Regions from separate parts of the Pseudomonas sp. H11T01 genome, predicted to be linked through region 3. Evidence: predicted binding sites of a transcription regulator. Region 3 holds the regulator's gene; each other region holds the start of a gene.
The links. Region 3 encodes sigma-54, which starts transcription at its own class of promoters, with help from an activator protein. Its sites were predicted from a motif close to ANTGGCATNNANNTTGCTNT; they were not measured.

Region 1 (9,705 bases), on a different contig from region 3:
GACGGCGTCCAGCACCTTGAGAATGATAAAGGTCGCGATCGCGGTGTAGATCACCGTAAAGCCAACACCTTTGCACTGAATCCAGACTTGTGCCGCGATATCAGTCACGGTGCCGAAACCGCCCAGCGAGGGAGCCGCGAACACACCGGTGAGGATCGCGCCAAGGATACCGCCGATACCGTGCACGCCGAAGGCGTCCAGGGAGTCGTCATAACCCAGTTTGCGTTTGAGGGTGGTAGCGCAGAAGAAGCACACCACACCCGCCGCCAGACCGATAATCAGCGAACCCATCGGACCGACCGTACCGGCCGCCGGGGTAATCGCCACCAGACCGGCAACCACACCCGAAGCGATACCCAGTGCGCTAGGTTTGCCGTGAGTCAGCCACTCGGCGAACATCCAGCCCAGGGCCGCAGCAGCGGTAGCGATCTGAGTCACCAGCATCGCCATGCCGGCAGTGCCGTTGGCCGCAGCGGCGGAACCGGCGTTAAAGCCGAACCAGCCGACCCACAGCATGGCGGCGCCCATCAGGGTGTAACCAAGGTTGTGCGGCGCCATCGGTGTGGTCGGGAAGCCTTTACGCTTGCCCAGCACCAGACAGGCCACCAGCCCGGCGATACCGGCGTTGATATGCACCACGGTGCCGCCAGCAAAGTCGAGCACGCCCCAGTCACCCAGCAGCGAACCCGGACCACTCCAGACCATGTGCGCAATCGGTGCGTAAACCAGGGTGAACCACAAACCCATAAAGACCAGCATCGCGGAGAACTTCATCCGCTCGGCAAAGGCACCGACAATCAGCGCCGGGGTAATGATCGCGAAGGTCATCTGATAGGTGACGAACACCGCCTCAGGAAACAGCGCCGTAGGACCGGTAATACTGGCGGGCGTGATGCCAGCGAGGAAAGCCTTGGCGAAGCTGCCGACAAAGGAATTGAAGTTGACGACGTTTACTTCCATGCCAGTCGTGTCAAACGCCATGCTGTAGCCATAAAGGAACCACAGGATGGTGACCAGACCGGTAATGGCGAAGCACTGCATCATCACCGAAAGAATGTTTTTCGACCGAACCATGCCGCCGTAGAACAGCGCAAGGCCGGGAATCGTCATAAACAGCACAAGCGCTGTCGAGGTCATCATCCAGGCGGTATCGCCGGAATTGAGGACTGGAGCCGCCACTGGGTCTGCCGCCATAGCCAGGCTGGGCATTACGAGGGACAACAGGGCTCCTAGCCCTGCGAATTTACGCAGAGTCATATTGTTTTCTCCTGGGGCGTTGGGTTTGGCGGCTTAGATTGCGTCGGTATCGGTTTCGCCGGTACGGATGCGAATTGCCTGTTCCAGATTGACCACAAAGATCTTGCCGTCACCAATCTTGCCGGTGTTGGCCGCCTTGGTTATCGCCTCGATAACCCGATCAAGATCCTTGTCGTCAATGGCGACATCAATCTTCACCTTGGGCAGGAAATCGACCACATACTCCGCGCCGCGATACAGCTCGGTGTGCCCCTTCTGCCGACCGAAGCCTTTGACCTCAGTAACGGTAATGCCCTGCACGCCGATCTCGGACAGTGACTCGCGTACGTCGTCCAGTTTGAACGGCTTGATGATGGCAGTGACTAGCTTCATGAAAACTCTCTCCCGAATTAGTGGACTTGCCCCAGGAAAACAAACCCGGCTCAAGTCTAAGCGCAGTGCCTGGCTTTGTAACGCATCGTCGGCCTGACACAGCCATCCCGACGCCCGCTAACCGCTCCTGACGAAACACTTCCCCGTTCCGCCCGGCGCACCGCATTCGTCACAGCGACTGCATCAGTGCATGGGTCACCAACCACTAAGCAGAAAGCTTGCCATCTCGTCAAAACCCACTGATTTCAACCCCTTGGTTGCTGCCGCCGGTGCCTCTTCACAACTGGCGCAGCAAATACGCACAACAACAGTGCGTGAGTGCCCGCCAACATGCGCGAAAAGCGTGCATCCCTGCCTGCGCAATTGACTATAGACACTGCGTGATACACTGCGACCATCAGTTTTCAGGACATTCCCATGCTCGCGCCCAAAGACCTCCTCGACGCCCTGAGCGGCCACGCTTCCCGCCTGTTCAGCGGCGAAACCCCACTGCCACGCAACGAAATCGAAAGCCAGTTCAAAGCCCTGCTGCAAAGCGGCTTCAGCAAACTTGATCTGGTGAGCCGAGAAGAATTCGACAGCCAGATGGTGGTGCTGGCACGCACCCGCGCTCGGTTGGAGAGTCTTGAGGCGAAGGTGGCGGAGCTTGAGGCGAAACTGAGTCCGCCTGCTGAGTAACGCTCATCCCTGTGGGAGCGTGGCTTGCCCGCGATAAGGTCGGAACGACCTTCCGGCAATCTTGAACCCCGCCCTACATCCAGGCTGATTCCTACAAAAACCACCACCGATTTCCGATTGCGCTGCTAGACCCGGGTCTCTACGCTCATCCCCTGCTGAACATTCAGCACTGGGTTTGGCGACCCGGGAAGCTTAAGGCGCACGACGCCCACCATGCGACAGCGGGCGTTTTTTATGTCCGTCGACTCGTGTCATGGCGGCTGTGCGTGGGAGACCCTAGGGTCTGCCGGGTTCCTTTTGCTCCGGTTCGCCAACCCGCGTACAGCTGCCACCCAATCGTTTGGCGACGATTGCTGACAGCCCCGCCCCATAAGCAAAAGGAGCTGTATCAATGAATAGCAACGAAGCTTATCTAGTCCCCCAAGTCTTCACCCGCCACAAACTCAACCTCCACGCACTCCTGCTGGAAAACCAGGCATGGTTCAGCGCCCGAGATCTTGGGCGTTTGCTTCGGCTTTTTCTGGATGAACGCGCGTTGCGCAAACTTGATTCCGATCAGCGCCAGACCATGCGACTGCTTTGTCACGGCAAGGTAGAGCACACGCTACTGATCAGCGAATCAGGCGTGTATGCGTTGCTGGTCTATCACTACTGCCCGGAGTACCGGAGTTTGCGGGAATGGCTGACCCATGACGTGGTCCCCGCGCTGAGAGATGCCCAAGCGACTTCAAGCGAACGCCCGATACTGAGCCTGCTGGATTGGCCGGAAATGTCCCTGAGCTTGCTGCATTGGAATAACCAGCCATGGATTCGATTGCAGGATGTTCCACACATGCTGCCGGAGGGAGAGCGGCCACGTAGCGCAATCAACGCACCTTGGTGGAAAAAGGCCTCGCGGTTGCTTCAATCGTTCTGAACCCCTGCGCTCGGGCGAAGCAGTCGTAAAAGCGGCAGATGGGTTCTATCTGAAAAAACCGTGGTGGCTGGTTTCAGACAGGTAATAAAACCGATCATTGATACGTCTTGTAAACGTCTATCTCTGCTTTTACGCCGCCACCTCATCACGCCTCAACTACCCTTCCAAAGCCGCAGGACGCGGCTTTCGCACCTTCAAGGAATGATCTATGTCTCTGGCCATCGTCCACAGCCGCGCTCAGGTGGGTGTGGAAGCGCCTGCAGTTACCGTCGAAGTTCATCTGGCCAACGGCTTACCGTCGCTGACGATGGTGGGCTTACCCGAGGCGGCGGTGAAGGAAAGCAAGGATAGGGTGCGCAGTGCGATCATCAATTCCGGACTGCAATTTCCGGCTCGCCGAATCACGTTGAATCTTGCTCCGGCCGATCTGCCAAAGGACGGCGGACGCTTTGATCTGGCGATTGCCTTGGGAATTCTTGCGGCCAGCATGCAGGTTCCGACATTGACGCTGGACGATGTGGAGTGTCTCGGGGAATTGGCGTTGTCTGGCGCTGTGCGACCGGTGCGAGGAGTGCTGCCGGCGGCACTGGCCGCCCGCAATGCCGGGCGCACTCTGGTGGTGCCGCGCGCCAATGCCGAAGAGGCTTGCCTGGCTTCGGGGCTAAAAGTGATCGCGGTCGATCATCTGCTGGAGGCGGTCTCGCACTTCAACGGCCACACGCCCATCGTGCCATTTGTTTCCAACGGTTTGCTGCATGCAAACAAGCCTTATCCCGACTTGAGTGAAGTTCAGGGTCAGCTCGCGGCCAAGCGAGCCTTGCTGATCGCCGCAGCCGGTGCACATAACTTGCTGTTTAGTGGCCCCCCAGGTACTGGAAAAACGCTTCTGGCCAGTCGCTTGCCCGGTTTGCTTCCACCTCTGGACGAACATGAAGCGCTGGAGGTCGCAGCGATTCAGTCAGTCGCCAGCCATGTACCGTTAAGCCACTGGCCGCAACGACCATTTCGCCAACCCCATCATTCGGCATCCGGTCCGGCGCTGGTGGGCGGCGGCTCGAAACCGCAGCCGGGGGAAATCACCCTCGCCCACCATGGTGTGTTGTTTCTCGATGAGTTGCCGGAGTTTGATCGCAAGGTTTTGGAGGTTTTAAGAGAGCCTCTGGAATCCGGCGAGATCGTCATTGCCCGAGCCCGAGACCGGGTACGTTTCCCGGCACGTTTCCAATTGGTCGCGGCAATGAACCCCTGCCCATGCGGCTATCTCGGCGAACCCAGCGGTCGATGCCGCTGCACACCAGAGCAAATTCAGCGCTACCGCAACAAGCTCTCCGGCCCGCTGCTGGATCGTATCGACCTGCACCTGACCGTCGCCCGCGAAGCCACTGCACTCAACCCCACGCAACAACCCGGCGATGACACCGCCAGTGCCGCTCTATTGGTCGCCAATGCTCGCGAACGGCAGCAACGACGTCAGGGTTGTGCGAATGCCTTCCTCGACCTACCGGGCCTGCGCCGACACTGCACGTTATCCACAATCGACGAGAATTGGCTGGAGACGGCGTGCGAGCGATTGACCCTGTCGTTGCGAGCAGCTCATCGACTGCTCAAGGTAGCGCGCACTTTGGCGGATCTTGAGCAGGTCGACTTGATCAGCCGGGCACATCTGGCTGAGGCGTTGCAGTATCGGCCGACAGGTCAGTAGGCCGCGTTTGTAATCATTTTTTTAAGAAAACCCTCATTTCTAATCGTTTTTCTCAACGAATAATCGATTTTTCAGGTTTTCCCCTCTCTCACTCCTTGCTCAGATCCACCAACGGCGTCTGTCTTACTTCAGTCTCACGCCCGTTCTGAATCTCACTGACCCGCTTCAGCGCTTTATCCACAGCCGGTTTGTCCGCCAGCAAGCTATAGCTGATCTGGAACTGCTTCTGCTGTTTCGCGCCGATGGTCGGCACCAGGTTCAGTGGCCGTTGATAGCGACGGTTGTAGGAGAAACTCGTACCCGGCTCCAGACCGGTGACGTAGCCCTGGCCTTGGGTATCAGTGTTTTTCCACAAGGAAAACACCGGTAATTGCTCGGTGTTGAAACCGACCGCTACGCCCAGACTGCCCGCCTTGTTGTGCAGAACGGTGAGCGTGTCGCCCTTATCATCGGCGTACGGCACCACGTTGTAGACGGTTTCGTCGTAGTCCTTGGTCGGAGCTCGGTAGGTTTGCCAATCGGACAGATCCACTTTGGCCTTGTCGTTAAACGGTGAGACTTGTTTCACCGGCGCTGCGAAACGCGCACCTTGCTCCAGGAATGGCGTGCTGAAGTTACTGTGATAGAGCGCCTGATACTCCTTTGGATAGTCGCCGTTGTTGGTCAGCGTGTCGTTGAGCGCAAAGCGCACGCTGCCGGGCTCGGTAACCAGTTCGGTCGCCACCGAAAAATCGACTTTTTTGAAGGCCTGCTCTTTCAGCTCACCGCGCAGACTAATGGCATAGGGCGGCTTTTCGTCGATATGCAGGGTGACCTTGCTCGCCGGAATATTCGCAGCGCGACCATGCAGCGTCAGCAGCTCGCCATTGTCCATGCCCGGGTGGCCGACCCATTCGTAGCCACAACGGGCGACCAGTTCGTTGAAACCCTCCAGCCAGCCCAATCCGCCACGACCATTGAGTTCGATAAACGAAGGATTGACCACATCCTTGACTGGGGAATCCCAGCCCATGCGCACATCGCCCACCGACGCCTGCAGGACGTTCATTCCACGAGTCGGCACCACGGACAGCTTCATTGCACCGTTGTCGATGTCGACGATGCTGACACCCTCCTGACGACCACCATGCAGCGTACGCAGGGTCACGGAGAATGGCTTGCCGGTTTTCACCCCCAACTGTTCGCTGGTGATCTGAATGTTTTGCGCGGCTTTGTCGGTATCGAGCAACACATAGTCCCAAGCCATGGCTTGAGACGCAGCAGTCAATGCGCTGAGGGCAACGATCAATTTGAGCGGGGTCATGGGAAAGCCTTTCTTGGAGTTGTGCCATTTTTATAGCGCTGAAGAAACGATTCAGCAAGCATAAAAAGCACATTTTGACGCCAAGATGGGCGAATCATCATTTTTTGAAGGCCACTATTGCCAGGGCGTCATCGTTTCAGCTCAGGCGCTCGACGTCGGGTAACTCCATGGCCTGGACTTCGCTCTGGAGAAAGTCGCTGAGCCTGCGCAAACGCTCACCGCCGGGGCGGGTTTTCGGCCAGACCAGGTAATAGTTCTCGCCACTGGCGACGGCCGTCGGCCACGGCAAACTCAGCCGTCCTTGCGCGACGTCCTCGGCCACCATCAGCAAGTCCCCCATGGAAACCCCGTAACCCCGGGCAGCAGCGATCATGCCCAACTCCAGCGTGTCGAAAACCTGGCCCCCCTTGAGCGACACCTGTGCGGACAAGCCCATGCGCTCCAGCCAGTTGCGCCAATCGCGGCGATCCGGGGTCGGGTGCAGCAGTTCGGCGCGGGCCAACCGCTCGGCATCCCATGGCTGATCACTCAACAGGTTCGGTGCGCCTACCGGGATCAGCAACTCGGGGAACAGGTAGCTGGCCTCCCAATCGGGTGGAAAGTGCCCGTTGCTGAGCAGCACCGCGCAATCGAAGGGTTCCTGATTGAAGTCCACCGAGTCGACGTCCATCCAGGCGCTGGTCAGTTGCACCTCGTTACCCGGCTGCAAATGGCGGAAACGGCTGAGGCGCGCCAGCAGCCAGCGCATGGTTAAGGTCGACGGGGCCTTCATCCGCAGGATGTCGTCTTCGGCGCGCAAGGTATTGCAGGCACGCTCCGATGCCGAGAAGCCTTCACGTATACCGGGCAGCAACAGGCGCGCGGCTTCGGTCAGTTGCAAGTTTCGACCGCTGCGCAGGAACAGGCGGCAGGCGAAGTGATCCTCCAGCGTGCGAATGTGTCGGCTGACCGCACTCTGGGTGATCGACAGCTCTTCAGCCGCACGAGTAAACGAACTATGCCGCGACGCCGCTTCAAAAGCGCGCAAGGCGTAAAGAGGAGGAAGACGACGGGACATTGGGAACGTTCCTATAGCGCGATGGCAAAACCCTACCAGAAACTCAATAGCATGAGTTTTAATCATGCGAGCAATCGTTTTTATCCCTTTGTGCAGATGCCTGAGAGCGCCGAGAATCAACCCTTCCATTCACTTTGAATAATTGAGCGTGATGACCATGCAGCATCCAGCACGTATCGAACTCTGGGCCATCCTGCGGCTGGCCGGGCCGCTGATCGCCTCGCAGTTGGCGCACATGCTGATGGTGCTCACTGACACCCTGATGATGGCCAAACTGAGCCCGGAAGCCCTCGCGGGTGGCGGTTTGGGCGCGGCCAGCTATACGTTTGTGTCTATCTTCTGCATCGGTGTCATTGCCGCGGTGGGTACCCTGGTCGCTATTCGCCAGGGCTCAGGCGACATCGAAGGCGCCACACGGCTGACCCAGGCCGGACTCTGGCTGGCCTGGTTGATGGCGCTGGTGGCCGGCTTACTGCTGTGGAACCTCAAGCCGGTTCTGTTGCTGTTCGGCCAGACTGAAACCAACGTTCACGCGGCCGGACAGTTCCTGCTGATCCTGCCGTTCGCCCTGCCCGGCTATCTGACTTTCATGGCCTTGCGTGGGTTTACCAGTGCCATCGGCCGCGCAACCCCGGTAATGGTCATCAGCCTTGGCGGCACCGTGGCCAATTTCCTGCTCAACTATGCGTTGATTACCGGCATGTTCGGTCTGCCGAAGCTGGGATTGATCGGGATCGGCCTGGTCACGGCGATCGTTGCCAACTGCATGGCGCTGGCGCTGGCCTGGCATATCCGTCGACATCCGGCCTACGACGCTTATCCGTTGCGTCAGGGACTGTCGCGACCAAACCGCCAGTACCTGCGCGAACTGTGGCGTCTGGGGTTGCCTATCGGTGGCACCTATGCGGTGGAAGTCGGCCTGTTTGCGTTCGCCGCGCTGTGCATGGGCACCATGGGCAGCACGCAACTGGGAGCGCATCAGATCGCCCTGCAGATCGTCTCGGTGGCGTTCATGGTTCCGGCGGGTATTTCCTACGCGATCACCATGCGCATAGGTCAGCATTACGGCGCCGGACAGCTGCTCGACGCACGTCTGGCCGGTCGGGTCGGGATCGCCTTCGGTGGAGCCTCGATGCTCGGTTTCGCCATGGTGTTCTGGCTGCTGCCAAACCAGTTGGTCGGGTTGTTCCTCGACCAGAATGACCCGGCCTTTCGCGAAGTGATCAAGCTGGCGGTGAGCTTGCTGGCGGTGGCGGCCTGGTTCGAGCTGTTCGACGGCACGCAAACCATCGCCATGGGCGCGATTCGTGGGCTCAAGGATGCCAAGACCACGTTCCTGGTGGGGCTGGGCTGTTACTGGCTGATCGGCGCACCCGCCGCATGGTGGATGGCCTTTACCCTCGGCTGGGGGCCGACTGGCGTCTGGTGGGGACTGGCGTTGGGGCTGGCCTGTGCGGCGGTGAGCCTGACGCTGGCGTTCGAATGGAAGATGAAGCGGATGATCAAAAGCGAGCCGCCAGAGCAGGAGCTTCAATTTCGGGCGGCGCAGCCGGATTAGATTGCATTGAGTTCGCAGGCGGTCGTTGTGGGAAGGGCCGGGCGACGTTCGCTTGCCCGCGAAAGCGATGGTCGCTCAGCGCATTCATCGCCTGAGATGACGTCTTCGCGGGCAAGCCCGCTCCCACACTCTTTATGCTTGGGTCACGGCCTGCTGGCTGGTGCCGAACGTCAAGTACTCGACCAACTCAACCAACGGCAGCGGCTTGCTGATCAGGTAACCCTGAACCTGATCGCAGCCAAAGCCGCGCAGTAATGCAAGCTGCTCCGGTGTTTCAACGCCTTCAGCCACCACTTCCAGGTTGAGGTTGTGGGCCAGGTTGATCATCGCATGCACCAGTTTGCGGTTCTCTTCGCGCAGCTCCATGCCGCCGACAAAGCTTTTGTCGATCTTCAGCAGCGCAATCGGCAGGCTGTTGAGGTGGACGAACGAAGAGAAACCGGTGCCGAAGTCGTCCAGAGAGAAACGCACACCCAAACGACCCAGCGCATCCATGGTCTGCTTGACCAGATCACTGCGGCGCATCACCGCGGTTTCCGTCAGCTCAAACTCCAGCCATTGCGCCTCGACGCCACGCTCGGCAATCAGTCGGCTCAAGGTCGAGAGCAATTGACTGTCCTGAAACTGCCGGAACGACAGGTTGATCGCCATGTGCAACGGCGCCAGACCGCGTTCGCGCAAGGCCTGCATATCCCGCAGGGCGCGGGAAATCACCCAATAACCGAGCGGCACGATCAAACCGCTTTGCTCGGCCAGCGGCACGAACTCGCTGGGCGGCAACAGTCCGCGCTCGCCATGTCGCCAGCGCACCAAAGCCTCGAGGCCAACAATCTGCCCGTCTTCAAGATTCAGCCGCGGCTGG
Region 2 (9,705 bases), on a different contig from region 3:
CACGCCGCGCACGGCCGAGGTGTGCTCGCGCGCTTCCTCAAGGCCAAGCCCGATGGCTTCCTCGATCAGCAGGCCTTCGAGACCTTTAGGGCAAGTGAGGAAGAGTTCGTAACGATCCGACATGGGAATTCCAGGGCCTTTAAGCAGTAGTGAACGGGCAACGCATTGTCCGCTCGGTTTTCAATCAAGCGCTTTTCTTGAAGAGCGCTCGCGTGGCACGAAGGTGTGCCGTCCCACCCCGGCTGCTCAGCCAACCAAGAGGTTAAATGAGCTTAGATGCAGGGGCAGATAAAAAATTCGGTGCAACAAAATGTCATATCTCGACCCTTCGTCGAAAAATACCCGACGGCAACAGGTCGACATTGCCGCTAAAGAATAAACCTCATCTTCTAGTCGGAGGCTGATCATAGCGGGCTTTGCTCAAAAAACGGGTCACGAAACCCATCTTACTTATGGCCTTAACACCATTATCGTTACGTCCTTATGACAAAACGATCATTCCCTCGATGTGACGCATTGGTTAGAACTCAATACAGGTTGTCGCCGCAATGACGTCAACACCTTGGCTCGCTCTGCCTGCGCGAGTCACCAACGGCAGAGACTTTTTTCTGCCCGGCCTCGATTGAGGTCGACAGGACATTACACAGTCAACATTGAGGGAAACACCCTATGAGAAGACTTAAGCGTGATCCGTTGGAAAGAGCATTTTTACGCGGATATCAATATGGCGTTGGTGGCAAATCCCGTGAGCTTTGCCCATTTACTCTACCGTCAGTACGTCAAGCCTGGATTAACGGCTGGCGAGAAGGACGCGGCGACAACTGGGACGGTATGACCGGCACTGCGGGGATCCACAGACTCAACGAACTTCACGCCGTCGGCTAAACAGGGCACACATTCCGACACCAAAACCTGATTACGCAACGACTTAACCACGCACGTCCCATCCGGACGGCGGGCTTCGGCCCAGGGGCTCCCTCGAGGAGCCCTTTTTTATGGGCTCCTAAAAGACAAACACAACCCCTGTGGCGAGGGAGCTTGCTCCCGCTGGACCGCGAAGCGGTCCCAAAACCTGCAACCGTGTTTCATCAGACACACCGCGTTCGCCGGTTTTACGACTGCTTCGCCCGAGCGCGGACCGGCCGGCGGGAGCAAGCTCCCTCGCCACAGTTAATATCCACCGCCTTTAGCGCATCGCAGCAATCGCATCCACCGATTGGCGAATCAGCGCCGGCCCCTTGTAGATAAAGCCCGAATACAACTGCACCAAGCTTGCTCCAGCGGCGATTTTCTCAGCCGCGTGCTTGCCTTCGGTGATACCGCCCACGGCAATAATCGGCAAGCGACCGGCCAACTCGCCAGCCAGCACCTTGACGGTGTGAGTGCTCTTGTCGCGAACCGGCGCGCCTGACAGACCGCCCGCCTCGTCGCCATGCTCCATGCCTTCGACGCCAACGCGGCTCAGGGTAGTGTTGGTGGCGATCACCGCATCCATGCCTGTCTCGATCAACGCTTGCGCCACCTGCACAGTTTCTTCGTCGGTCATGTCCGGAGCGATCTTGATCGCCAGCGGCACACGTTTGCCGTGGCGCTGCGCCAGGTCTTCCTGGCGTTGACGCAAGGCTTCGAGCAGTTGCTTGAGCGAGTCGCCGAATTGCAGGCTGCGCAGGCCCGGCGTGTTCGGCGAGCTGACATTGACTGTCACATAGCTGGCATGGGCGTAAACTTTATCCAGGCAGATCAGGTAGTCATCGACCGCGCGTTCAACCGGCGTGTCAAAGTTCTTGCCGATATTGATGCCCAGAATGCCCTTGTACTTGGCCGCCGCGACCCGGGCCAGCAAGTGATCGACACCGAGGTTGTTGAAGCCCATGCGGTTGATGATCGCCTCGGCTTCCGGCAAGCGGAAAATCCGTGGTTTCGGATTACCCGGCTGTGGACGCGGGGTGATGGTGCCGATCTCGACGAAGCCGAAACCCAACTGGGCAAAACCATCGATGGCCGCGCCATTCTTGTCCAGGCCTGCCGCCAGACCCACCGGGTTGGGAAAATCCAGCCCCATGACGTTCACCGGCACCCGCGCTGGCGCTTTGCACAGCAAGCCATTGAGGCCCAAACGCCCGCCCGCGCCGATCAGGTCCAGAGACAGATCGTGGGAGGTTTCCGGGGAAAGTTTGAACAACAGCTGACGGGCCAGGGTGTACATGGGCGGGCTTGACTCGGTTGGCGGCGAAAAGAGGCGGCGATTATAGCCGGGCAACGGGGTCGCAAGCGAGGCACGCGATGAAATCAACGGTGAATGGCATATGCCTTGCACCATCGATTGCATCAGCACTCATGCCAGCGGCGGGATGGGTCGCAAGGACAACGGCGTCGTCACCCGGTTTTGCTTTGGCAACGGACCTGGTTACGACGCTTTTTTATGGAAGGTGAATACCTGATGAATGAATTTCCAACCGGCCCCTTGGCCTGGGTCAACGGCAGCGATGCCCCGGAAAAGAGCGCAATCAACCTGGGCTTCATGGCCCTGAGCGATTGCGCCTCGGTGGTGGTCGCCGCCACTCAGGGTTTCGCCCAGCCCTATGGCCTGACCCTCAACCTCAAGCGCCAATCATCCTGGGCCAACCTGCGGGACAAACTGGTCAGCGGCGAGCTGGATGCCGCCCACAGCCTTTATGGCTTGATCTACGCCGTGCATCTGGGCATCGGCGGTGTGGCCGCCACCGATATGGCAGTGCTGATGGGCCTGAACCAAAACGGCCAAAGCATCAACCTGTCCCACGGCCTGCAAGCCCAGGGTGTGACCAGTCCTGAAGCACTGGACCGGCACGTGCACCAAAGTCGCGCAAAGCTAACCTTCGCCCAGACGTTCCCCACCGGAACCCACGCCATGTGGCTCTATTACTGGCTGGCTAGCCAAGGCATCCATCCGTTGCAGGATGTCGACAGCGTGGTAGTGCCGCCACCGCAAATGGTCGCGCACTTGCAAGCCGGGCGCATTGACGGTTTTTGTGTCGGCGAGCCGTGGAGCGCCAGCGCGGTGAAGCAGGACCTGGGGTTCACCATGGCCACCAGCCAAACCATTTGGCCTGATCATCCGGAGAAAGTGCTGGGCTGCACCCGCGCGTTTGTCGAACAGTACCCCAACACCGCCCGCGCACTGGTCATGGCGATCCTCGAAGCCAGTCGTTTTATCGAACAGAGCACCGAGAACCGCCAAAGCACCGCGCAACTGTTGAGCGCCCGCGAGTACCTGGATGCGCCCGTGGACTGCATCCAGCCACGGTTGCTCGGCGACTATGCCGACGGCCTCGGCAATCGCTGGCAAGACCCTCATGCGCTGCGCTTTCACGGTGCCGGCGAGGTCAATCTGCCCTACCTCTCCGATGGCATGTGGTTCATGACTCAATTCCGTCGCTGGGGCTTATTGCGTGACGACCCGGATTACCTCGGCGTCGCCCGCCAGGTTCAGCAACTGGAGCTGTACCGCGAGGCAGCCACTGCTGTTGGCGTCAGTCACACTGGCGAGACGATGCGCAGCAGCCAATTGATCGACGGTAAAATCTGGGATGGCTCGGACCCGGCCGGTTATGCCCGCAGCTTTACACTGCACGCCATGACCGACCCCTCTGCCCTTCTCGCCAGCCGCTGACAGGAGACTGCGAATATGTTGCGTATCCTGCTGATCAACGACACCGCAAAAAAAGTCGGAAGGCTCAAAGCGGCCCTGACCGAAGCCGGATTTGAAGTGATCGACGAATCCGGCCTGACCATCGACCTGCCGGCGCGCGTCGAAACGGTGCGTCCGGATGTGATTTTGATCGATACCGAGTCACCGAGCCGCGATGTGATGGAACAAGTAGTCCTGGTCAGCCGCGACCAGCCACGGCCGATCGTCATGTTTACTGACGAACATGACCCGGACGTGATGCGTCAGGCGATCAAGTCCGGGGTCAGCGCCTATATCGTCGAAGGCATCCTCGCCTCACGCCTGCAACCGATCCTCGACGTGGCCATGGCCCGCTTCGAAAGCGACCAGGCCTTGCGCGCGCAGCTCCAGGCCCGCGACCAGCAACTGGCCGAACGCAAACGCATCGAACTGGCCAAGGGCTTGCTGATGAAGATGAAGGACTGCAAGGAAGAAGAGGCCTACACCCTGATGCGCCGCCAGGCCATGAGCCGCCAGCAGAAGCTGATTCAGGTGGCTGAGCAGATTATTGCCATGAGTGAGTTACTGGGCTAACAGAGGATCGCTCCCACGCTCTGCGTGGTAGCGCACGCCCTGGACGCTCCGCGTCCGCATCAGGCTGTGACGCAGAGCGTCACGAGATGCATTCCCACGCAGAGCGTGGGAACGATCATAATCTCAACTGTTGGCTCAGCTCTTGCTAAGTAATCCATACAGGTAACCAACGGCGGTTGCCCCACCTACGACAAAGACGTCGCACACCCTTTTGCACTAACGCATCGGGTTGCGGCGTTTTTTCGTTTTGGCCCCATAGCCCGGGGCCGGTGGTGCGGCCGTTATGGGCGCTCCACCTGAAAGCTCATGACTCCTTTCGAGACTCTTTAAAGCTGAGGTGCGCGATGAATTCAAGCTTCTGGAAATCCGGCCATACCCCGACATTGTTCGCGGCCTTCCTCTATTTCGACCTGAGTTTCATGGTCTGGTACCTGCTCGGCCCATTGGCGGTGCAGATCGCCGCCGATCTGCACCTGACCACCCAACAACGCGGGCTGGTGGTCGCCACGCCAATTCTGGCCGGGGCTTTCCTGCGCTTTGTGATGGGCTTGCTGGCAGATCGCCTGTCACCGAAAACAGCCGGGCTGATCGGCCAGGTGATCGTGATCTGCGCGCTGTTCGGCGCCTGGAAACTGGGCATTCACAGCTATGAACAAGCACTGGTGCTCGGCCTGTTTCTCGGTATGGCCGGCGCCTCGTTCGCCGTGGCCCTGCCGCTGGCCTCGCAGTGGTATCCACCACAGCATCAAGGCAAGGCGATGGGCATTGCCGGTGCGGGGAACTCCGGCACGGTGTTCGCTGCATTGATCGCCCCGTTGCTGGCGGCGGCTTATGGCTGGAGCAATGTGTTCGGTTTTGCGCTAATCCCGCTGATCGTGGCCCTGATCGTCTTTGCCTGGCTGGCGAAAAATGCCCCTGAGCGGCCAAAAGCAAAATCCATGGCCGACTACTTCAAGGCACTGGGTGACCGCGATAGCTGGTGGTTCATGTTTTTCTACAGTGTGACCTTCGGGGGCTTTATCGGCCTGGCCAGCGCCCTGCCCGGCTACTTCAACGACCAATACGGCTTGAGCCCGGTAACCGCCGGTTACTACACCGCCGCTTGCGTGTTCGGTGGCAGCCTGATGCGCCCGTTGGGCGGCGCCCTGGCGGATCGCTTCGGCGGCATTCGCACCTTGCTCGGCATGTACACCGTGGCGGCGATCTGCATCACCGCGGTGGGCTTCAACCTGCCGAGCTCCTACGCCGCCCTTGCCCTGTTCGTCTGCACCATGCTCGGTCTGGGTGCCGGTAACGGCGCGGTCTTCCAATTGGTACCGCAGCGCTTTCGTCGGGAGATCGGCGTGATGACCGGCCTGATCGGCATGGCCGGCGGCATTGGCGGCTTCGCCTTGGCAGCGGGAATGGGCGCGATCAAACAGAGCACCGGCAGCTATCAGCTTGCGCTTTGGTTGTTCGCCAGCCTCGGCGTGTTGGCCTGGTTCGGTCTGCACGGGGTTAAACGTCGCTGGAGAACCACGTGGGGTTCGGCGGCCGTGACCGCGGCACGGGTCTAAGCGCTTAATGAGCCTGCAACTGAGCTTCGCCCAGGCCAGTGCCACCGGCCCACGGGATGAGAATCAGGACGCCCTGCGCCTGGTGACCCCGGCCCCGGCACTGGCCGCCAGCAAGGGCTATCTGTTCGCCATCGCAGACGGTGTCAGCCAGTGCGCCGACGGCGGCCTCGCCGCTCGCTCGACCTTGCAGGCACTGGCGCTGGATTACTACGCCACGCCAGAAACCTGGGGCGTGGCGCAGGCCCTCGATCGGCTGTTGCTGGCACAGAATCGCTGGTTGCAGGCCAACGGTGGCGGGCAGCCATTGCTCACCACTGTCAGCGCCTTGGTGCTGCGGGGTCGGCGCTTTACCCTGGCCCATGTCGGCGACTGCCGGGTCTATCGATGGTGCGCCGGCGAGTTGCAGCGCATTACTGAGGACCATGTCTGGGAGCAACCGGGCATGCAACATGTGCTCAAGCGCGCATTGGGTCTGGATCAGCATCTGGTACTGGATTTTCTCGACAGTGAACTGCGTCTTGGTGAGAGCTTCGTACTGCTCAGCGACGGCATTTGGGCGGTGCTCGGCGACACGGCGATCGCCGCGATCCTGCGCGATCAGCCCGACCTCGACAGCGCTGCGCAGACACTGGTCAACGCTGCACACCTGGCAGGCAGCCAGGACAATGCCAGCGCGATGTTGGTACGGGTCGATGCCCTCGGCGAGGCGAACATCGGCGACGCGTTGATCCACTTGCAGCAGTGGCCCTTACCGCCTGTGCTTAAGCCGGGTCAGCCGTTCGAGGGTTGGCAGGTCGAAGCGCTACTCGGGCAGAGTCAGCAGTCCCTGCTCTACCGCGTTCGCGATGCCCAGCAGCAACCCTGGTTGCTGAAAACCTTGCCGGCTCATCTGCATGACGATAATCAGGCTGGGCAAAGCCTGCTGTCGGAGGAATGGTTTCTGCGGCGGGTCGCGGGTCGGCACTTCCCTGAAGTGCACACCGCCAGTCAGCGTCAGCATCTGTACTACGTGATGCGCGAATACACAGGCTCTACCCTGGCTGAACTGTTCGCACAAAACGGCCCGCTCCCCCTGGCGCAATGCCAGGAACTGGCCGAACGGCTGTTACGGGCGGTGGGCATACTGCATCGCAGGCAAATCCTGCACCGCGATATCAAGCCGGAAAACCTGCTGCTGGGTGAGGACGGCGAGTTGCGCCTGCTGGATTTTGGTTTGGCCTACTGCCCTGGCCTTTCCGAGGACCAGGCCCATTCGCTGCCTGGAACGCCCAGCTACATTGCCCCGGAAGCCTTCAACGGCGACGCGCCAACACCACAACAGGATCTGTATGCGGTAGGCGTGACGCTTTATTTTCTGTTAACCGGCCATTATCCCTACGGTGAAATCGAAGCCTTTCAACGACCGCGCTTCGGGGTGCCAGTCAGCGCCAGCCGCTATCGTCCTGACCTGCCGGATTGGCTGGAGCAAAGCCTGGAGCGTTCGGTTTCAGTCAATCCCGCTCAACGCTTTGAAACCGCCGAGGAATGGTTGCTGCTCCTGGAACAGGGCGAACGCCGCAGCTTGAGTGTTCGGCCAAGGCCGCTGCTGGAGCGGGAGCCGCTGAAGGTTTGGCGGACATTGGCGCTGGTGTCGTTGTTGATCAATCTTGTGCTGTTGTTTTTACTATTTCACGGTTGAGCACGCGCTTTCGTAGCAGCTGCCGAAGGCTGCGTTCGGCCGCGAAGCGGTCGTAATTCATGCGACTCAATTTTTTGCCAAAAACGCAGAATGGCTTCTACGACTGCTGCGCAGCCGAACGCAGGCTTCGCCAGCTGCTACGGGGTTTGTTCCGCGCTAATTGTGGGCAACACGCCTTGTATTGGTGCGAAAAATCCCTCCCGGACAAATCCCCCAACCTCAAAGCCCAATAAAACCGCTCTTCAGTGCAACTTGGCACAACCACTGCATTACCTCCTTCAACAGACATAAAGCCCAGCCTTCAACGACGAAGGATGCGCTTCCCGAGAGAACGGGATCAGGACAAAGGCGTCCTCGCTAGGTCACTAGCGGGACGCCTTTTTTTGTTTGCGCAAAATTTGTCGAGCCAGCCCTACCGCCCTGATGAGGCAGGTCTGAGCTCCCCGGAGATTCTTATGAAAAAACTCAAACTGGTGATGATCGGCAACGGCATGGCGGGGGTTCGCACCCTCGAAGAATTGCTCAAGCTGAGTAACGAGCTGTACGACATCACGCTCTTCGGCGCCGAACCCCATACCAACTACAACCGCATTCTGCTGTCGCCAGTGCTCGCCGGGGAGCAGACGTTCGAAGAGATCGTGCTCAATGATTTGAGCTGGTACCTGGACAACAACATCAAGCTGCTGCTCAACCGCAAAGTGGTGCAAATCGACCGAGTCAAACGCCGGGTGATTGCCGAAGACGGCACCGAAGCCGAGTACGACCGTTTGCTGATCGCCACCGGCTCGACACCGTTCATTCTGCCAATTCCCGGCAACACCTTGGAGGGTGTGATCGGCTACCGCGACATTGCCGACACCCAGGCCATGATTAACACCGCCAAGACCCACAAGCACGCAGTGGTCATCGGCGGCGGCCTGCTGGGTCTCGAAGCCGCCAACGGCTTGATGCTGCGTGGCATGCACGTGACCGTGGTGCACATCGGCGAATGGCTGCTGGAGCGGCAACTGGACAAAACCAGCGGCGAGCTGCTGCAAAGTGCCCTGGAAAACCGTGGCCTGAACTTCCGCCTGTGCGAACAAACCCAAGCGCTGCACGACGCCGGCAACGGCCGGGTCGGCTCGGTGCAGTTCAAGAATGGCGACGTGATCCCGGCTGACCTGGTGGTGATGGCCGCCGGCATCCGGCCGAACACCGAACTCGCGGAAAAATCCGGCATTCCCTGCAACCGCGGGATTCTGGTCAACGACACCCTGCAAACCTACGACCCGCGCGTTTACGCGATTGGCGAATGCGCCAGCCACCGTGGTATCGCTTATGGCCTGGTCGCACCGCTGTTCGAACAGGCCAAGGTCTGCGCCAACCATCTCGCGCAGCTGGGTTTTGCTCGCTATCAAGGTTCGGTCACCTCGACCAAATTGAAAGTCACCGGCATCGACCTGTTCTCCGCCGGCGACTTCATGGGCGGCGAAGGCACCGAGACCATCACCCTTTCCGACCCTATCGGCGGCGTCTACAAGAAGCTGGTGATCAAGGATGACGTGCTGGTCGGTGCCTGCTTGTATGGCGACACCGCCGACGGCGGCTGGTACTTCCGGCAGATCCGCGAAAACCACGCGATCGGCGAAATCCGCGACCACCTGATGTTCGGCGAAAACGCCCTCGGCGACGTTGGCCACCAAGGCCAGGACAAAGCCATGAGCATGGCTGACACAGCTGAAGTCTGCGGTTGCAACGGCGTGTGCAAAGGCACCATCGTCAAAGCGATTCAGGAACATGGCCTGTTCAGCGTCGACGACGTGAAGAAGCACACCAAGGCTGCCAGCTCCTGCGGCTCCTGCGCCGGCTTGGTGGAACAGATCCTGATCAACACCGTCGGTGGCGCGGCGGACGTCAAACCGAAAAGCGAAAAAGCCATCTGCGGCTGCAGCGACCTCAACCACGGGCAGATCCGCCAGGCGATTCGCGAGGAACACCTGCTGACCATCGCAGGGACCATGAGCTACCTGAACTGGCGCACCCCGAACGGCTGCGCCACCTGCCGTCCGGCGCTGAACTATTACCTGATTTCCACCTGGCCGGGTGAAGCCAAGGACGATCCGCAGTCGCGCCTGATCAATGAACGGGCCCACGCCAACATCCAGAAAGACGGCACCTATTCGGTGGTTCCACGGATGTGGGGCGGCGTGACCAACCCTTCCGAGTTGCGGCGCATCGCTGATGTGGCG
Region 3 (9,705 bases):
GCCCCGCGCCTGCGAACCCCGCTAAGCAGGACTCTGACGGGGGGCCTCTTTATAGATGATAGTTAGGGATGCGCCAACAGCTCGGTCAAACCTGAAACCTGAGCAATTTCACGCATGTCATCGGGCAGCGCACGAATGCTCAGCGCCTTGCCTGCAGCCGCTGCATCACGCATGAAGGCCAACAGCAGCGACAAACCGACGCTACTGGACTTCACAACCGCAGAGCAATCGACCACCAGCGCAGTCGCAGTGCTGGATTTGATCAAAGCCTGGCCCTCTTTGCGCAGCCCAGGGCCGGTGCGGAAATCCAGCACGCCACTGAGCAACAATTCACCGGCTTCGCCCAAAAGGACGGCCGACTCACTCATTGTTGCGACGCCTTATCGCCAGCTTCGGCGGTTTTTTCCTTGGCTTTGGCGACTTCACCGGCCCAACCATTAATGGTCTTGTCCAGGTCGTTGCCATTGCGCTGCATCGCGTCAGCGAACTGATCGCGGAACAGCTTGCCAATGTTGATGCCGTTGATGATCACGTTACGGACTTTCCACTCCCCCTGGATTTTGGTCAGGGTGTAGGAAACCGGATAGATCGAGCCGCTACTGCCTTTGACCTGCATATCAACAGTGGTGCGGTCCTTGCCTTCATCCTTGGCAGGGGAAACGGTAATGCCCTGGTTATTGTATTCGAGCAGGGCATTGCCATAGAACTGCATCAGGCTGCGCTTGAAGTTTTCCTGAAAGCGCGCCATCTGCTCCGGCGTAGCTTTACGCGAGAACTTGACGGTCATGATGCTGCGCGAAATACCGTCGGCATCGACCACCGGGCCGACGATACCGTTCAGGGCATCGTAGAACGCACTTGGGTTTTGCTTGTACTTCGCTTTGTTAGCCGCCAGATCGGCAAGCAACCGGTTGGTGGTGTCCTGTACCAGATCGTGCGCGGAGGGCGCAGCCACGGCGTTAGCCATCAACGGCAGCGCCGCGAGTAATACCAACAGGCCACGTCGCAAGGTAGAGATCATGAAAAAACTCCTCATTTGGCTTCTTTGCTAACGGTATTGAGCAGGAACTTACCGATCAGGTCTTCAAGCACCAGCGACGACTGGGTGTCATGGATGGTGGAACCATCCTTGAGCAGGGTCTCCTCCCCGCCCACGCTGAGGCCAATGTATTTCTCGCCCAACAGGCCAGAGGTCAGGATAGATGCAGTGGAGTCAATTGGCAGATTATCTACCCGCTTTTCCAGCTGCAGCGTGACTCTCCCTGTGAAACTGTCGCGATCCAGATCTATAGCCGTGACCTTGCCGATGGTCACACCGGCCATGGTCACTTTGGATCTGACAGTCAAACCGGCAATATTGTCGAAATACGCATAAAGTTTATAAGTGTCGCCGCTCGCGGCCGGGGACAGTCCACTGACCCGCAAGGCAAGCAGCAGCAAAGCCAGAATGCCAGCCAGCAAGAAAAGGCCGACACCGATTTCCAGGGTGCGGTTTTGCATCAGAAATCTCCAAACATCAAGGCAGTCAGAATAAAGTCGAGGCCGAGAATGGCCAATGAGGCATACACCACGGTCTTGGTGGTGGCACGACTGATCCCCTCGGATGTGGGCTCACAGTCATAGCCTTGAAAAACAGCAATCCAGGTCACTACAAAAGCGAAGACGATGCTTTTAATGATGCCATTGAGCACGTCACCGTTGAACGTCACGCTATTTTGCATGTTCGACCAGTAGGAACCTTCATACACGCCAAGCCAGTCGACAGCCACCCAGGAACCGCCCCAAATCCCCACCACGCTGAAAATCATCGCCAGCACCGGCAGGGAAATGAAACCCGCCCAGAGGCGCGGGGCGATGATGTACTTGAGCGGGTCCACGCCAATCATTTCCAGACTGGAGAGTTGCTCGGTGGACTTCATGTTGCCGATTTCGGCAGTCAAGGCCGAACCCGCACGCCCGGCGAACAGCAAGGCCGTAACCACCGGCCCCAGCTCACGCAGCAACGTCAGCGCAACCATCTGCCCGACCGCCTGCTCCGAACCGTAACCGGACAGGATATTGAAGCCTTGCAGCGCCAGCACCATACCGATGAATATCCCGGAGACCACAATGATCACCAGGGACATCACACCCACCGAGTGCAATTGCTTGACCAGCAAGCCGAAACTGCCTCCAATGCCGCCACGACCGAGCAGAGCATGAAACAGAAACAGCGTCGAACGCCCCAACACCTCGACAATGTCGATAGCTGAGCGACCGAAGAGGCGAACCCTCTCTATTAGTGATTTCTTGCGCATCAGCGCTTCCCCAGAAGATCTGCGCGGTAATCCGGCGCCGGAAAGTGGAACGGTACCGGGCCGTCCGGATCGCCTTTCATGAATTGACGAATGCGCGGGTTGTCGGTGTTCATCAACTCCTCAGGAGTCCCCTGCCCCAACACCTGTCCATCACCGACCACATACAGGTAATCGGCAATGCTCGCGGTTTCGGCCAAATCGTGGGAAACCACAATACTGGTGATCCCCAGCGCGTCGTTGAGCAGACGGATGAGGCGCACCAGCACGCCCATAGCGATAGGGTCCTGCCCGACAAAGGGCTCGTCATACATGAGAATTTGCGGATCGAGGGCAATGGCTCGCGCCAATGCGACGCGACGCTTCATGCCGCCCGACAATTCGTCGGGCATCAGATCGATGGCACCCCGCAGCCCAACCGCCTGCAATTTCAGCAGAACGATGTCGCGGATCATTTCATCGGGTAATTGGGTATGAACGCGCAACGGAAACGCGACGTTCTCGAAAACGTCCAGGTCCGTGAACAGTGCACCGCTCTGAAACAACACGCCCATTTGCTTGCGCGCGTCGAACAGGTCGCTACGCGAAAGCTTCGGCAGATTCTGCCCATTGACCCAAACTTCGCCGCCACTGGGCCGCAACTGCGCACCCATCAGGCGTAACAGTGTGGTTTTGCCGCAGCCGGAAGGTCCCATGATGCCGGTGACCTTTCCCCGCGGAATACGAATATCAACGTTATTGAAGATGCTGCGCGTACCGCGCTTGAAGGACAGTCCCTTCAGCTCGACCGCGTAGGCGTTATCGGCACTCATCTAAACTCCTTGCGATGCAGCCTCTCACTCGGACGCCTGGCTCCCTACCGGAAGCACATACATCCTGGGCAGGCCGAACTGGCGGCGAACTATATCACTGCTGATGCGGAGCGCCCAAGGCCGAAGCCGTGCCAGTTCAGGGTCAAGACAGGCGAAAAGCAGGCAAATAGAACGGTTCAAGGAGTTGTAGCAAAACAATGCCTGACGAACTAGCGTGAGGGAATTGATCATTACCGTTATAATCGCCGCCTTTTCACCAGGGTATACGACTTCTGTCATGAGCCAATCCAGTGACCTGATTCAATCAGCACAACGCACAGTCCGCCTCGAGCTGGAGGCCGTAGAAGGCTTGCTGGCCCATATCGATGCAGACTTCGTACGCGCTTGCGAGATGATTCTGGCCAGCAAAGGCCGCGTGGTTGTGGTCGGCATGGGTAAGTCCGGGCACATCGGCAACAAAATTGCTGCGACTCTGGCCAGCACCGGCACCACGGCATTTTTTGTCCACCCGGCAGAAGCCAGCCACGGTGACATGGGCATGATTACCCGCGATGACATCATCCTCGCGTTGTCCAACTCCGGCTCCACCAATGAAATCGTCACCCTGCTGCCGCTGATCAAGCGCATGGGCATTCAGTTGATCAGCATGACCGGTAATCCTGATTCAGTGCTGGCCAAGACCGCCGAGGTCAATCTAAATGTAAATGTCGAGCACGAAGCCTGCCCGCTGAACCTGGCTCCGACGTCCTCGACCACCGCCGCCCTGGTAATGGGCGACGCATTGGCGGTCGCCTTGCTTGAAGCACGGGGTTTTACCGCCGAAGACTTCGCCTTCTCCCACCCGGGCGGCGCCCTGGGTCGTCGCCTGTTGCTGAAAGTGGAAAACGTCATGCATGCAGGCACGGAACTGCCTCAAGTGCAGCGTGGCACCCTGCTGAAAGAAGCATTGATGGAAATGACCCGCAAAGGTCTTGGCATGACAATGGTGCTTGAGGCCGACGGACGTCTGGCCGGGATTTTCACTGACGGTGATTTGCGTCGCACACTGGATCGCTCCATTGACATCCACAGCGCCACCATCGATGAAGTGATGACCGCCCACGGCAAGACCGCCCGTGCCGAAATGCTCGCAGCCCAAGCCCTGAAGATCATGGAAGACAATAAGATCAACGCACTGGTGGTGGTCGACAGCGATGATCGCCCGGTTGGCGCTTTGAATATGCATGACTTGCTGCGTGCGGGAGTAATGTAATGAATACCGATCTGTTGCAACGCGGCAAAAACATCAAACTGGCGGTTTTCGACGTCGATGGTGTGCTGACTGATGGTCGCCTGTACTTTCTCGAAGACGGCAGCGAGTTCAAAACCTTCAACACCCTCGACGGCCAAGGCATCAAGATGCTGATGGCCACGGGTGTGCAAACGGCTATTATCAGCGGCCGCAAGACCCCAGTGGTCGAGCGTCGCGCGAAAAATCTCGGCATCCCCCATCTTTATCAGGGCCGCGAAGACAAACTGGTCGTACTCGACGAGCTTCTTGCTCAACTCAACCTAAGCTATGAACAAGTCGCCTACCTCGGTGACGATCTGCCCGACCTGCCGGTGATTCGTCGCGTCGGCCTGGGCATGGCTGTTGCCAACGCCGCCAGTTTCGTCCGTGAACATGCGCACGGCATTACACAGGCCCGTGGTGGCGAAGGGGCGGCACGCGAATTTTGCGAGTTGATCCTGCGCGCCCAAGGCAGCCTTGAAGCGGCCAACGCCGCCTACCTGTAGAGTCCCTATGTCGATCAAAAAGATTCGCAACATTTTGATTTTCGGAGTCATCGCCGCCCTGTTCGCGGCCGTTGGCTACTGGAACATCAGCCCGGAACGCTTTATGGAGCGGCCGACGGCGGTCGTCGACGAAAGCGCCATTGACTACTACGCCATCAACGCCCACAGCGTACAGTTCCTGCCCGATGGCAAGTTGCAGTACGAAATGACTTCCGACAAGGTCGAACACCTGAAAGCAACTGAAGTGACGTTGCTGACCAAGCCCGACCTGCAAATGTATCGCGGCACGACATTCCCCTGGCACGTCCAGAGCGAACGCGGCGAGGTCAATCCGGACGGCACTGAAGTTGAATTGATTGATTCAGTACGTATTGCACGTACCGATGAGAAAAACCGCGCGACGATTATTACCAGTAGTCGTATGACTGTATTCCCTCAGAAGCAATATGCGCAGACCGAGCAAGCCGTTAGAATCGACGGCGCCGGTGGCGTGTCTACGGGCAAGGGAATGAAAGCGTATTTGGAAGAAGGCAGGATGCACCTGCTATCGAACGTAAGAGGACAGTATGAGGCTCGTTAAAACCCTCCCTATTTTGCTCAGCCTGAGCGCAGCACTGGGAAGCGTGAGCGCCTGGGCTCTGCCGACTGATAGCCAGCAACCCATCCGCATTCAGGCCGACGACGCCCAACTCGATGACAAACAAGGCATAGCCACTTACAAAGGCGACGTCATCATCACTCAGGGTTCGATGAAGATCACCGGCAATACCGTGACCATCACCCGCACCCCGGCAGGCGAAATCGACGTGGTGACCTCGGTGGGCAACCTGGCTTACTTCGAACAGCTGCAGAAGGCGACAGATCCAAAGCCTGTCCAGGGTTATGCCGTGACCATTCAGTATCACGCCGCGCAAAACCGGATCGTGCTGATCGACAGGGCCAAGGTGATCAACGAAGGCAACACCACCGAAGGCGAAAAAATCGTCTACGACACCGTCAAGCAGGTCGCTAACGCCGGCCGCGCCACCGGCACTTCGGTCACGGCTCCACGCCCGCGGATCGACATGGTCATCCAGCCGAAAAAGAAAACCGACGAGCAGAAGGCCCAGTAATGGCAACTCTGAAAGCTCAGCATTTGGCCAAGAGCTACAAGAGCCGTCAGGTCGTGCGCGACGTCAGTCTGTCCATCGACAGCGGCCAGATCGTCGGCCTGCTCGGCCCTAACGGCGCCGGCAAGACCACCTGTTTCTACATGATTGTCGGACTGGTTCAGGCCGATCAGGGCCGCGTCCTGATCGACGACCTGGATGTCAGCCACCAGCCGATGCACGGTCGTGCACGGGCAGGTATCGGCTATCTTCCGCAAGAAGCATCGATCTTCCGCAAACTGTCGGTAGCCGACAACATCATGGCCATTCTCGAGACCCGCAAGGAGCTCGACAAGGCCGGCCGTCGCAAGGAGCTGGAAAGCCTGCTGCAGGAGTTCCACATCAGCCACATTCGCGACAACCTCGGCATGAGCCTCTCCGGTGGTGAACGCCGCCGCGTGGAAATCGCCCGCGCCTTGGCCACCGCACCGAAGTTCATCCTGCTCGACGAACCTTTTGCCGGTGTGGACCCGATCTCCGTGGGCGACATCAAGCAGATCATTTATCACTTGAAGGCCAAGGGCATCGGCGTACTGATCACCGACCACAACGTCCGTGAAACCCTGGATATCTGCGAGACCGCTTACATCGTCAATGACGGCCAACTGATTGCCGAAGGCGATTCAGAAACCATCCTGGCCAACGAACTGGTCAAGGAAGTGTATCTGGGCCATGAGTTCCGCCTGTAAGCGTTGAGGTGCCTGGCTAGTCGCCAGAGCGTCGGTAGCAATAAGATCCTTTAAAATTTTATTGTTACAGCGCTCTAGGCAAACACTCCAGTTTCAGGCATATAATTTGCTTATGTTTGGCGCTTCGGCGCCCTGTAGTGGATGGCGCATGCGCGCCGGCGAATAAGGTGTTAAGCCCCTGCCATGAAACCATCGCTAGTCTTGAGAATGGGCCAGCAGCTGACGATGACACCGCAGCTGCAACAGGCCATCCGCCTGCTCCAATTGTCGACCCTGGACCTGCAACAGGAAATTCAGGAGGCACTGGAGTCCAATCCGATGCTCGAACGCCAGGAAGAGGGCGACGACTTCGATAACACCGACCCTCTGGCCGACAACGTCGAGCAGAAACCCAACGCAGATGTTCAGGAACCTTCCTACCAGGAATCCGCCCCGACAGTGGATAACCTCGAGGAAGGCGACTGGAACGAGCGTATCCCTAACGAACTGCCGGTCGACACTGCCTGGGAAGATGTCTACCAGACCAGCGCCAGCAGCCTGCCGAGCAACGATGACGACGAGTGGGACTTCACCACCCGCACATCGGCTGGTGAGAGCCTGCAGAGCCATTTGCTCTGGCAACTCAACCTCGCGCCTATGTCCGACACCGATCGCCTGATCGCCGTAACCCTGATCGACTGCATCAACAATCAGGGCTACCTGGACGAGACCCTCGAGGAAATCCTTGAAGCCTTCGACCCGGAACTGGACATCGAACTAGACGAGATTGAAGCCGTCCTGCATCGCATCCAACAATTCGAGCCGGCCGGCATCGGTGCGCGCAACCTGGGCGAGTGCCTGTTGCTGCAACTGCGCCAATTGCCAGCCAAAACACCTTGGCTGACTGAGGCAAAACGCCTGGTCATCGACTTCATCGACCTGCTCGGTAGCCGCGACTACAGTCAGCTGATGCGCCGCATGAAGCTTAAGGAAGACGAGCTGCGCCAGATCATCGAGCTGGTGCAAAGCCTCAACCCGCGCCCGGGCTCGCAAATCGAGTCCAGTGAAGCCGAATACGTCGTCCCTGACGTGATCGTGCGCAAGGACAACGAACGCTGGCTGGTAGAGCTTAATCAGGAATCCGTGCCACGCCTGCGGGTCAACCCGCAGTACGCCGGTTTCGTGCGTCGCGCCGACACCAGCGCCGACAACACCTTCATGCGCAACCAGTTGCAGGAAGCCCGCTGGTTCATCAAGAGCCTGCAAAGTCGCAACGAAACCCTGATGAAAGTTGCCACCCAGATCGTCGAGCATCAGCGCGGCTTTCTCGAGTACGGCGATGAGGCGATGAAACCGCTGGTGCTGCATGACATCGCCGAGGCGGTCGGCATGCACGAGTCGACGATTTCGCGGGTCACCACGCAAAAATTCATGCATACCCCGCGCGGTATCTACGAACTGAAATACTTTTTCTCCAGCCACGTAAGTACCTCTGAAGGCGGTGAATGCTCGTCCACGGCGATCCGCGCGATCATCAAAAAACTGGTTGCCGCGGAAAATCAGAAAAAGCCGTTGAGTGACAGCAAGATCGCTGGTTTACTGGAGGCACAAGGCATTCAGGTAGCCCGCCGCACCGTCGCCAAGTACCGCGAATCCCTTGGAATCGCGCCTTCGAGCGAACGCAAGCGGTTGATGTAACGGGCCACGCCACAGCGTTCCAGGGTGTGTTTGAAAACCCAGAAAGTTTTCGGACACAGCCTAGTGGCAGGCAAACCAGCCTGCCGCCTTATGCACTGGCAACGAAGGAGAAGCTGTATGCAAGTCAACATCAGTGGACACCAACTGGAAGTGACCGAACCTCTGCGCGCCTACATCGGCGAAAAGCTTGAGCGATTGGAAAGGCATTTCGACAAGATCACTAACGTGCAAGTCACGATGACGGTCGAGAAGCTGAAGCAGAAAATCGAAGCTACCTTGCATATCCCCGGCAATGAAGTGGTCGCCAACGCCGAGCATGAAGACATGTATGCGGCGATCGACGCACTCACCGACAAGCTGGATCGCCAACTCAAAAAGCATAAGGAAAAGACCCAAAGTGTCCTCCAGGGCGCAACAGGTCGTTAACACTCCCAACCCATGATCCGACTTGAAAACATCCTGACCCCCGGCCGTTCTTTGGTGAACGTGCCGGGCGGCAGTAAAAAGCGCGCCCTTGAACAAATTGCCAACCTGATCAGCCGCGAAGTGCCGGATCTGGAGATGCAAGATGTCTTCGAGAGTCTGATTGCCCGTGAAAAACTCGGTTCCACCGGTTTTGGCAACGGCATCGCCATTCCCCACTGCCGCCTCAAAGGCTGCGAGTCGCCCATCAGTGCCTTGATGCACCTGGACGCCCCCATAGATTTCGACGCCATCGATGGTGCCCCGGTCGACCTGCTGTTTGTCCTGCTGGTCCCGCAAGCCGCTACCGATGCGCACCTGGAACTGCTCCGGCAGATTGCCAGCATGCTGGACCGCAAGGAAGTGCGCGAAAAACTTCGCAGCGCCGCAACCAATGAAGCCCTGTACCAGGTTGTCCTGGACGAGCAGAACGGTCACTAATCATGCGCTTGATCATCGTCAGTGGCCGCTCCGGCTCGGGTAAAAGCACCGCCCTCGATGTATTGGAGGACAACGGTTACTACTGCATCGACAACCTGCCAGCCGGCCTGCTTCCGGAACTGGCCGAACGCGCGTTGATTCACACTGAACTGGCACAACCGCTGGTTGCGGTTTCCATTGACGCCCGTAACTTGCCCAGCCATTTGTCGCGTTTTCCCGAACTTCTGGAGGAGGTGCGCAGCCGGCACATCCAATGCGACGTGCTGTATCTGGACGCCGACGAAGAAACCCTGCTCAAGCGCTTCTCGGAGACCCGTCGACGCCATCCCCTGAGCAACGCCAATCGATCTCTCGCCGAAGCCATTGACGATGAAACCAACCTGCTTGGGCCGATTGCTGACCTCGC

Region 1: the regulator sigma-54 is predicted to act here: its motif matches at 1,836-1,855, upstream of glnK (P-II family nitrogen regulator).
Region 2: the regulator sigma-54 is predicted to act here: its motif matches at 2,299-2,318, upstream of ACN1C3_RS13705 (CmpA/NrtA family ABC transporter substrate-binding protein).

The regions. Positions count from the first base shown of each region.
Region 1 is NZ_JBLYED010000001.1:222,040-231,744, forward strand. It holds gene ACN1C3_RS01110 (ammonium transporter) at 1-1,257, opposite strand, end outside; gene glnK (P-II family nitrogen regulator) at 1,291-1,629, opposite strand; gene ACN1C3_RS01120 (accessory factor UbiK family protein) at 2,047-2,307, shown strand; gene ACN1C3_RS01125 (Bro-N domain-containing protein) at 2,699-3,223, shown strand; gene ACN1C3_RS01130 (YifB family Mg chelatase-like AAA ATPase) at 3,432-4,925, shown strand; gene ACN1C3_RS01135 (aldose 1-epimerase family protein) at 5,014-6,228, opposite strand; gene ACN1C3_RS01140 (LysR substrate-binding domain-containing protein) at 6,365-7,285, opposite strand; gene ACN1C3_RS01145 (NorM family multidrug efflux MATE transporter) at 7,443-8,843, shown strand; gene ACN1C3_RS01150 (putative bifunctional diguanylate cyclase/phosphodiesterase) at 8,976-9,705, opposite strand, start outside.
Region 2 is NZ_JBLYED010000009.1:21,423-31,127, forward strand. It holds gene rlmKL (bifunctional 23S rRNA (guanine(2069)-N(7))-methyltransferase RlmK/23S rRNA (guanine(2445)-N(2))-methyltransferase RlmL) at 1-123, opposite strand, end outside; gene rmf (ribosome modulation factor) at 670-885, shown strand; gene ACN1C3_RS13700 (quinone-dependent dihydroorotate dehydrogenase) at 1,187-2,206, opposite strand; gene ACN1C3_RS13705 (CmpA/NrtA family ABC transporter substrate-binding protein) at 2,441-3,652, shown strand; gene ACN1C3_RS13710 (ANTAR domain-containing response regulator) at 3,668-4,243, shown strand; gene ACN1C3_RS13715 (nitrate/nitrite transporter) at 4,588-5,799, shown strand; gene ACN1C3_RS13720 (protein kinase domain-containing protein) at 5,807-7,477, shown strand; gene nirB (nitrite reductase large subunit NirB) at 7,933-9,705, shown strand, end outside.
Region 3 is NZ_JBLYED010000019.1:74,416-84,120, reverse strand. It holds gene ACN1C3_RS23400 (STAS domain-containing protein) at 63-368, opposite strand; gene ACN1C3_RS23395 (MlaC/ttg2D family ABC transporter substrate-binding protein) at 365-1,021, opposite strand; gene mlaD (outer membrane lipid asymmetry maintenance protein MlaD) at 1,033-1,500, opposite strand; gene mlaE (lipid asymmetry maintenance ABC transporter permease subunit MlaE) at 1,500-2,297, opposite strand; gene ACN1C3_RS23380 (ATP-binding cassette domain-containing protein) at 2,297-3,106, opposite strand; gene ACN1C3_RS23375 (KpsF/GutQ family sugar-phosphate isomerase) at 3,384-4,358, shown strand; gene ACN1C3_RS23370 (KdsC family phosphatase) at 4,358-4,882, shown strand; gene lptC (LPS export ABC transporter periplasmic protein LptC) at 4,890-5,462, shown strand; gene lptA (lipopolysaccharide transport periplasmic protein LptA) at 5,449-5,994, shown strand; gene lptB (LPS export ABC transporter ATP-binding protein) at 5,994-6,719, shown strand; gene ACN1C3_RS23350 (RNA polymerase factor sigma-54) at 6,903-8,396, shown strand; gene hpf (ribosome hibernation-promoting factor, HPF/YfiA family) at 8,514-8,822, shown strand; gene ptsN (PTS IIA-like nitrogen regulatory protein PtsN) at 8,835-9,299, shown strand; gene rapZ (RNase adapter RapZ) at 9,302-9,705, shown strand, end outside.